Linked DNA regions of Cellulosilyticum sp. I15G10I2. The protein of the gene in region 1 interacts with the protein of each later gene in a pairwise test. Links are inferred from orthologs where the notes say so. Each region holds a gene or a part of one and is shown in the gene's direction. Other genes may lie near its edges.

Region 1 (5,099 bases):
ACAGGGAACAGTTATAAGAGAAGCTGAATCGTTAAAAGTCATTGCAGACCTTCATGCACCTAGTCAGAGGGAAATTATTTTTAGCGGAGGAAAAGGTGGAAAAGGGAATCAACACTTTGCAACAGCAACCAGACAAGCGCCACGATATGCAGAAAAAGGTAAACCGGCAAAAGAATATTGGATCATTCTTGAGTTAAAGATGATTGCTGATGTAGGACTTGTAGGATATCCTAATGTAGGAAAATCTACACTTTTATCTATGGTAAGCAATGCACAGCCTAAGATTGCAAATTATCACTTTACGACTCTTGCGCCTAACTTAGGTGTGATTACTAATAAATATGGTAAACAGTTTGTTATGGCAGATATTCCAGGCCTTATAGAAGGTGCTTCTGAGGGCGTAGGATTAGGCCACGATTTTTTAAGACATGTTGAAAGAACAAAAGTTCTTATACATGTAGTTGATGTGGCAAGTACGGAAGGAAGAGATCCAGTACAAGATGTTTATACAATACAAAAAGAAATTAATATATACAATGACGAAATATTAAAAAATAAACCTCAAATTATTGCTGCAAATAAAATAGACATAGGAGATTTTGAGGAAAGCATCCAAAGACTAGAGCAGGCATTTAAACCTCAAGGGATAGAAGTTATTCCTATATCTGCAGCAGGTAATCAGAATTTGCAGGAGCTTATGCAAAAGACGTCGGATTTACTTGCTACTGTACCAGATCATACAGTTGTTTTTGAGCCAGAATTTGAAGAAGTTACTGATTATTCCAATGCACCTTTTACTATTACTAAAGTGGAAGATGGCTACTTTACAGTAGAAGGTATCGGGGTTGAGAAGATGATGGGTTATACTGCATTAGATACTGAAAAAGGCTTTGCATTTTTCCAGAAATATCTACGTGATAGGGGAATTATTGATGCTCTCGAGGAAGCAGATATTCATGAAGGTGACGTTGTTAGAATTTATGATTTAGAATTTGAGTACTTTAAGTAGAAAGGACAATATAATGCAAAATATTTCAAGTAAACAAAGGGCTTATTTGAAGTCTCTGGCACAAACTACAGATCCTATATTTCAAATAGGTAAAAATGGGATTACGCCTGAACTGACAGAAGCTATTTTATTAGCCTTAGAGGCAAGAGAACTTGTAAAGGTAAGTGTTTTAAGCAACTGTTTATTAGATCCGAAGTATATAAGCAGTGTGATTAGTGAAAGAACACATTCTATACCAGTTCAAGTGATTGGCAAAAAAATTATTTTTTATAAACCTTCAAAGAAAAACCCTAAAATTATTTTACCCTAATATACTTTTATTAAGAGTTGCTATTTTATAGTCAACTCTTATATTTTATATTTTAATTTTTAAAAAATAGGTTATAATAGAGAAGGTAAGTTGAACAAAGGAGAAGTGTTTTATGAGCATTGAGGAATCTCAAATTACTAAACTCGCCATAATGGGCGGGACCTTTGATCCTATTCATATAGGACATCTTGTTACAGCTGAAGAAGTAAGACATGAGTTTAATATTGATGAAGTTTTATTTGTTCCTACAGGACATCCCCCTCATAAGTCTAATATCAATATGACAACAAGTGAGCACAGATATTTGATGACAGTATTGGCTACAGCGGCTAATGCAAATTTTAAAGTATCGCGCCTTGAAATAGAGCGAGAAGGGGTTACATACACAATTGATACGATAAAAGAAATTAAAAAGGTGTATGGAAGAGATGTTAGGCTATATTTTATTACGGGAGCAGATGCGATTCATAAAATCCTTACATGGAAAGAATCAGAGGAACTACTTCAAATTTGTGACTTTGTAGCTGTAACCAGACCGGGTCATAATACAGAAGAACTTCTGCATCAAATTGAAGAGCTTAAAAGAACATATCAAACCAGTATACACTTTCTTGAAGTTCCGGCACTAGCGATATCTTCTTCAAATATTAGAGACAGAATTCACAATATGAAACCTATCAAATATTTAGTGCCACAAGAAGTAGAAAATTATATTAAAAAGTATAATTTATATGAATATAAAATATACCTTACAACAGAGGAACGGGAACGTATGTGCAGTTATGTAGCTTCAAAGATGTCGCCTAAAAGATATGCACATACAAGAGGCGTGATTGAAATGGCCATAGAATTTGCCAATGTTTATAAAATAAACTGTGATGAAGTATTTATTGCAGCATTATTTCATGATATTGCAAAAGAATTGCCTTTAGCAGAAAAAGAGAACTTATGCAGACAGTATAAGATTGAACTTGATGATTTTGAAAAAAGACATCTTGATCTTGCACATGGCAAGATTGGTGCAGCAATGCTTGAAAACGAATGGAAAATTACTAAGCCATCTATATTAGATAGTATTAGATATCATACTGTGGGTAGAGAAGAAATGTGTGATTTAGAGAAAGTTATCTATTTAGCTGATATGACTGAAGAAGGAAGAAGTCCCTATAAAGGCAAAGAGCAAATTAAAAGTTTAGCACTGTATGATCTCAATCGTGCAATGTATAAAGCACTTTATTCATCTTATAATTATGTAACACATCTGTTAGGCGAAGAAATACATCCTATCACTTTTAAGCTGCTTGAACACTACAAACAATATGATTTATAAAAGGTTATGATAAATAATGAGGAGGCATTATGAATACGATTGTGATACAAGCTGTTATTCTTATTTTAGGCTTTGTCGTCTTAATTAAAGGTGCAGACTACTTTGTAGATGGGGCATCGTCTATTGCCAAGAATTTAAATGTACCAGATATCTTTATTGGCCTTACTATTGTTGCTTTTGGGACAAGTGCCCCGGAAGCAGCTGTAAGTATAAAAGCTATGCTGAGCCATAATACTGATATGGTACTTGGAAATATTATAGGCAGTAATATATTAAATATTGTACTTATCTTAGGTATTGCGGCATCTATAGCGCCAATTAGGGTTCAGAATAACACGATAAAAAAAGAGATTCCATTTTTACTTTTAGTTTCTATTTTGCTCAGTGTTCTTTTTTTAGATATTCCACTGCAAAATGGCAATATCAATATGATATCAAGAGGTGATGGTATCGTCATACTCATTGTTTTTACTATTTTTATTTATTATTTGCTGCATTTGGCTAAAAATGGTCAAAGCGAAGAGATAGAAGCGAGGTACCCGCTAAAGTTAGCTATTGCATATAGTTTTTTTGGACTTATCGCTATTATTATAGGCGGAAATTTCGTTGTAAATGCGGCAACTAAAATAGCAACTTCAGCTGGTGTCAGCCAGAGATTTATTGCACTTACCATTGTTGCGCTTGGCACATCACTCCCCGAACTAGTAACATCTGTAATGGCAGCTAAAAAAGGTAAGCAAGATATCGCAATTGGTAATATTATTGGAAGCAATATCTTTAATATATGTTTTGTAGCTGGACTTCCAGCTGCGTTATTTGGTAATATAATACCTAAAGATCCTATTGGGCTTGATTTATTAGTTATGGTTTTTTGCACGATTGTTCTTTATATATTTAGTAAATCAGAAAGAATCGTATCTAAAAGTGAAGGGAAAGTTTTCTTAATAATGTTTGCTATTTACTATGGGTACTTAGTTTTTACACAACTTAACGTGTTTGTTGCATAAGGAAAGGAGATTTTAATAACTTGGATAAAAACACATTAATACTTGCTAAACAAATATATGACATAATTAATAATAAAAAAGCAACAAGTATAGAAGTGCTGGATGTACACCAACTGACAACTTTAACTGATATTTTTATTATTGCTGTTGCGACTAATATACGTCAAACACAGGCGATTACAGATGAAATAGAAGAGTTTCTTACAGATTATCAGGTGCCCCTTCTTCAAAAAGAAGGCTATACAACAGCCAAATGGATTTTGTTAGATTATGGTAACATTATTGTGCACGTTTTACATCAAGAAGATGCTGCGTTTTATGGGCTGAACAGACTTTGGAAAGATGCAAAAGTAATTACGTTCTAATGAGAAAGAACCTAAAACATTAGATTAAATCATGTTTTAGGTTCTATTTATTATTTTATACGTCTATTAAATTTAAGTTTGGCCACTTTTTTTCTTCTGCGTCTTTTAAAAATACGTCTCAAAACGCTTATAAAGAAAACAATAAGTACCGCTGGAATGACTATAAAATAGATCTTTTTATCGATTAACAACGTATTAGATACGGGTAAAACTGTTGGATAAGGTGATGGAGAAAACTCAATATCTTTTATGAGTAAGTTGTTTTTCGCTAATATCTGAGTACCGTGCAAATAAGTAATCGTTCCAATAGTACTTCCTTTACTTGTACCAATTTCAATATATTCAGGAAGATCAATATGCGTTGTGATATCACGCTCTTTAATATCTTTTTGAATAAGAATAGATAAGGGTGTTTCTACAGAAATTGAACAATTACCTGCCTGATAGGTTTGTCCGCTTTTAACTGAATACATAGGCAATGTTTTTAAGCTGGTACCTGTACTATGAAGGTTCAGAGTGCGGTAGGAATTGATGCCATAGTTTAATAAGGCATTGGTATCTGTATACAAACTATCTCTCTCAGACTTTAAGATAACCGCAACAAGATCGATATCACCATGTTTTGCAACAGTAACTAAAGTATGTCTTGCTACATCTGTGTAACCTGTTTTACCGGCAATAACATCAGCTCTATACATTTTACTGTCGCGTTGTTGATTCATCAGACGATGCTGCTGAGATAAATATCTCGTTTCTGTGGTTTTATTAGTACTTGGAATCTGGTAGGTTGTATGACTCATTATTTCGGAAAAATAAGAGTTATTATAAATATAGCTTGTGATTAATGCCATGTCATATGCAGTTGTATACTGCTCCGCACTATGTAAACCATGGGGATTGACAAAATGCGTATTAACAGCGCCAAGTTCCTTGGCACGTTCAGTCATTTTAACGCCAAAGTTTTCAATAGAACCGCTGGCAGCCTCTGCGAGGCCGTTAGCCACTTCGTTAGCAGACATCAAAAGAACACCATGAAGTGCTTGGTCTACTGTGATTTGTTCACCAACATCCATACCAA
Region 2 (4,069 bases), 730 kb from region 1 along the record:
TATTGCACTTCAGGCAGGGAATAAGCACATATAAAAACAAGACAGGATAAGTACATGGTTTAGGAGGTTGAATATGCCAATAACTCAGGAAATTAGCAAGTCAAAATTATTAAATGTACTAGAAAGAGTAATAGATGAGATAGATGATTGGCTTATCATTGGCGATGCAGAAGGCAAAATTGTATATGCGAATGAAAATGTATATACCTCTTGCGGATGTACAAAAACAAGTATATTAGGTCAAGATATGTGCATGTTTGTAGGGGTAGATTTAGCAGATGATACAGTTCTTGAAAAGATCAGAAAATTTGTAATGGAAGGTGAGAAATTTGAATTTGTTACAAATCGGTTCATTAAGAATGAAAAGAGAATTTATTTAACAAATTCTTTTAATGCAGTCTGGAGTGAGAAGAAATTAGAGTACTATGTGTGTATTTCTAAGGATATTACAAGAACGCAAAGAATGAAAGAAGAAGTTTACAGGGTAAGTTATATAGATTATCTAACTAATTTTCCAAACGAAAAAGTTTTCTTAGAAAGCTTACATAAACAAGTCCAAAGATCGCGGAAAAATAGTTATAAATTTACTGTAATTTTGATTGATATTAAAAAAATTGGAGAAATTAATAATACATATGGCTTAGGCGTAGGCGATAAAATTATAAAAGAAGTAGGACATAGAATAAAGAGTTATTTAAATCAAGACCAAGAAATCTTTAAATATACTGATAATACATTTGCAGTTATCCATCAAAATATAAAAGATATAGAGGAAACTAAGAAACTTTTAGAAACATTAAATGAAGTAATGCAAGAGCCCATAAAAATCCACAACAGTTATATGTATATGGCTTTTAAGGCTGGGGTAGTACTTTATCCAGAGAACTCAACTAGTCCTGGTGAACTTGTAAAGATGGTACAAATTGCACTTGCAAAAGCAAAAAAAGAGATAAGTTACTCTTCTTATGTTTTTTATACAAAAGATATACAAGAAGAAGTTCAAAATAATATGCTTCTTGAATCAGACATGAGGATTGCAGTTGAAAATGATGAGTTCTTAGTTTATTATCAACCATTTGTAGATCTTAATAGCAATAAGATAGTAGGGATGGAAGCCCTCATTAGGCGTTTAATGGGTAATGGAGAATTAGTCCTGCCAGGAAAGTTTATTGGCTTACTTGAAAAGATGAATCTTATTGAAAAAGTTGGTATCATGGTGATAGAAAAGGTATGTGTGCAGATTAGAAAGTGGATTGATAGGGGTTATGAAATCGTACCTATTTCAGTTAATCTATCCGCGCTTCAATTTAAAAATCCAAATCTTGCTAAGAATATTAAAAACATTTTAAATAGATATGAGATTGAGCCGCAATATATCGTACTAGAAATTACAGAGTCAACCGTTATGGAGGATGTAGGTATCGCACAACTTGTGATTCATGAATTAAAGAGCTATGGGTTTACAATATCCATTGATGATTTTGGGACAGGGTATGCTTCTATTGGATATCTCAAGAAATTTATGTTTGATCATCTTAAAATAGATATTTCATTTATCAGAGAAATTGTAAAGAATCCTCAAGACCGAACAATAGTAGAAGCTATTATTTCTATAGCCAAAACACTTAATTTAAAAACAATTGCTGAAGGTATTGAAAATGAAGAACAACTGCACATTATGAGCAGACTCGGATGTGAAATGGGACAAGGTTTTTTGTGGAACAAGCCTATAAGCGCAGTGGAAATAGAAGATAGGTATTTTAAAGTCTAAACACAATAAAGTGAGGACAGACGTTTCTTAATCTTTGCTTGAAATAAAAGCGTGATATATGTTAAACTAATTAATAAAACTAAAGAAGCTAAAGGAGTTATTGGTTAATGAGTAATTTAGAAGAATTAACTTTAGTTCAGCTAAGGCAAAAAGCTAAGGATTTAGGCATAAAAAATATTAACAAAATGCGAAAAAGTGAGCTGATAACTCATATTGAAGAAAGTCATAACTCCTCTTTTTTAGAAGATAAGGCTAATCAGGATAGTATAGTAGAGACGACTAAGGTGCTTTTAGATGAACGGGATGCTGAAAGTGAAGAAGACGGACTGCTGATCGAAGAACCAGCGCTTCAAGAAATAGAAATGAAAAGCGAACGCATGGTGGGTGCTGGTATTCTTGAAATTATGGCAGACGGGTATGGTTTTTTAAGATCTCAGAACTTTATGCGCGGAGAAAATGATATTTATCTGTCTATTTCTCAAATTAGAAGATTCAATCTTAAAACAGGGGATTGGATAGAAGGCGATATGAGAAAGCCAAAAGAAGGTGAAAAAGCAGGAGCGCTTTTATATGTGCATAAAGTTAATGGGGACAGACCAGAGCGGGCTAAATATAGACCTAATTTTGAGACACTGACGCCGGTGTTTCCAAATGAAAGACTTCATCTTGAATATGAAAGAGATATTTTATCTACCCGTATTATCGATATCATTGCGCCTATTGGAAAAGGCCAAAGAGGACTTATTGTAGCGCCGCCTAAGGCCGGCAAAACAGTTCTTTTAAAACATGTTGCAAATGCAATTACACATAATCATAGTGAAGTATCACTTATTGTACTGCTTATTGATGAAAGACCTGAGGAAGTAACAGATATAAGGCGTTCTATACAAGGCAAAGATGTTCAAGTTATTGCATCAACTTTTGATGAGCCACCAGAACATCATAAACAAGTCGTAGAAATGGTATTAGAAAGAGCGAAACGCATGGTAGAACAAGGTAAAGACTTAGTTATCTTGCTGGATAGCATTACGCGTATGGCTAGAGCCTACAATCTTACTATTCCGCCAAGCGGCAGAACACTATCTGGAGGACTTGATCCGGCAGCACTCCATATGCCAAAGAAGTTTTTTGGTGCTGCAAGAAAAATAGAAAATGGGGGGAGTCTTACAATACTAGGGACTGCTCTAGTTGATACAGGAAGTAAGATGGATGAGGTAATTTTTGAAGAATTTAAAGGAACTGGTAATATGGAACTTGTCTTAGACAGGTCTCTTTCAGAAAGAAGAATTTTCCCAGCTATCGATATTTATAAATCAGGAACACGAAGGGATGATCTGCTCTTATTGCCAGAAGAAGTAAGCGTTGCCTATAGTATTCGCAAAGAGCTCAATCGCAATAATATCTCAGAGGTTACAGAAAACTTAATTAATACGATGTTAGTATGCGGTAGCAATAAAGATTTTGTAGAACGTATGAAAAAAACTTTATAATTTTTAGTTGAAATTGATAGGCAAATACTTGCAATGTCAAAGAACTCATGCTATAATTCTACTGTTGTCACAAAATCGCTAGATTGAAAATTAATATAGAAAAGAACGATGAAAGAGGTGAATCTAAATGAATAAAGAAATCCAACCAAAATATGAAGCAGTATCAGTTACTTGTAATGGATGTGGTAACACTATTGAAACATCTTCAACAAAAGAATCAATCAATGTAGAAGTGTGTTCAAAATGTCATCCTTTTTATACAGGTAAACAAAGAGCAGCTTCAGCAAAAGGAAGAATTGATAAATTTAATAAAAAATACGATAAGTAAGAAATTACAAAAGGGGTTGAGAGGATGGTCTCAACCTTTTTTTTGCAAAAATTGGAGGTGAGCGAATGGCAAAGATAAATATTGGAGGACAAGCTGTTATTGAAGGGGTAATGATGAAGGGGCGTCACATTTATGCTGTTTCAGTGAGAAAGGCAGATGGGACAATCACTACAGATATTCAGCACTCCACAACTATTATGGAACGCATTAAAATCTTAAAGCTGCCTATTCTAAGAGGTATGGCTACATTCGTTGAATCGCTTGTTTTAGGCGTGAAAACACTTAGTTTTTCAGCAGAATTATATGGTGAAGAAGAGGATGCTGAAGAGCCGAGTAAATTTGAAGTTTGGTTACAGAACAGGCTTGGTGATAAAGGCGAAAAGATTATAATGGGACTCACAATGTGTCTATCCTTTGTATTTGCTATAGGACTATTTATGGTCCTGCCAATGCTTATAAGCAGATTATTTAGACATCAAG

The links. The genes of interacting proteins can lie anywhere in the genome.
Region 2: the proteins of BN3326_RS04725 (region 1) and rho interact in binary tests that used the Escherichia coli proteins (3 or more experiments, as listed by UniProt). The link is inferred for Cellulosilyticum sp. I15G10I2 from one-to-one orthologs.

What each region holds. Positions count from the first base shown.
Region 1 is NZ_FMMP01000006.1:955,933-961,031, reverse strand. Bases 1-2,675 are described here. They hold BN3326_RS04725 (YhbY family RNA-binding protein), read left to right. Parts: upstream 1-1,031; coding sequence 1,032-1,319; downstream 1,320-2,675. Other genes in these bases: nadD (nicotinate-nucleotide adenylyltransferase), read left to right, coding at 1,432-2,649; obgE (GTPase ObgE), read left to right, coding at 1-1,009. Also shown: BN3326_RS04715 (calcium/sodium antiporter), read left to right, coding at 2,679-3,656; rsfS (ribosome silencing factor), read left to right, coding at 3,677-4,021; BN3326_RS04705 (D-alanyl-D-alanine carboxypeptidase family protein), read right to left, coding at 4,072-5,099.
Region 2 is NZ_FMMP01000006.1:228,865-232,933, forward strand. The notes cover bases 1,213-4,069. They hold rho (transcription termination factor Rho), read left to right. Parts: upstream 1,213-1,878; coding sequence 1,879-3,261; downstream 3,262-4,069. Other genes in these bases: BN3326_RS01100 (bifunctional diguanylate cyclase/phosphodiesterase), read left to right, coding at 1,213-1,771; rpmE (50S ribosomal protein L31), read left to right, coding at 3,389-3,589; BN3326_RS01115 (DUF1385 domain-containing protein), read left to right, coding at 3,655-4,069. Also shown: ilvN (acetolactate synthase small subunit), read left to right, coding at 1-34; more of BN3326_RS01100, read left to right, coding at 74-1,212. UniProt on the Escherichia coli protein: Facilitates transcription termination by a mechanism that involves Rho binding to the nascent RNA, activation of Rho's RNA-dependent ATPase activity, and release of the mRNA from the DNA template.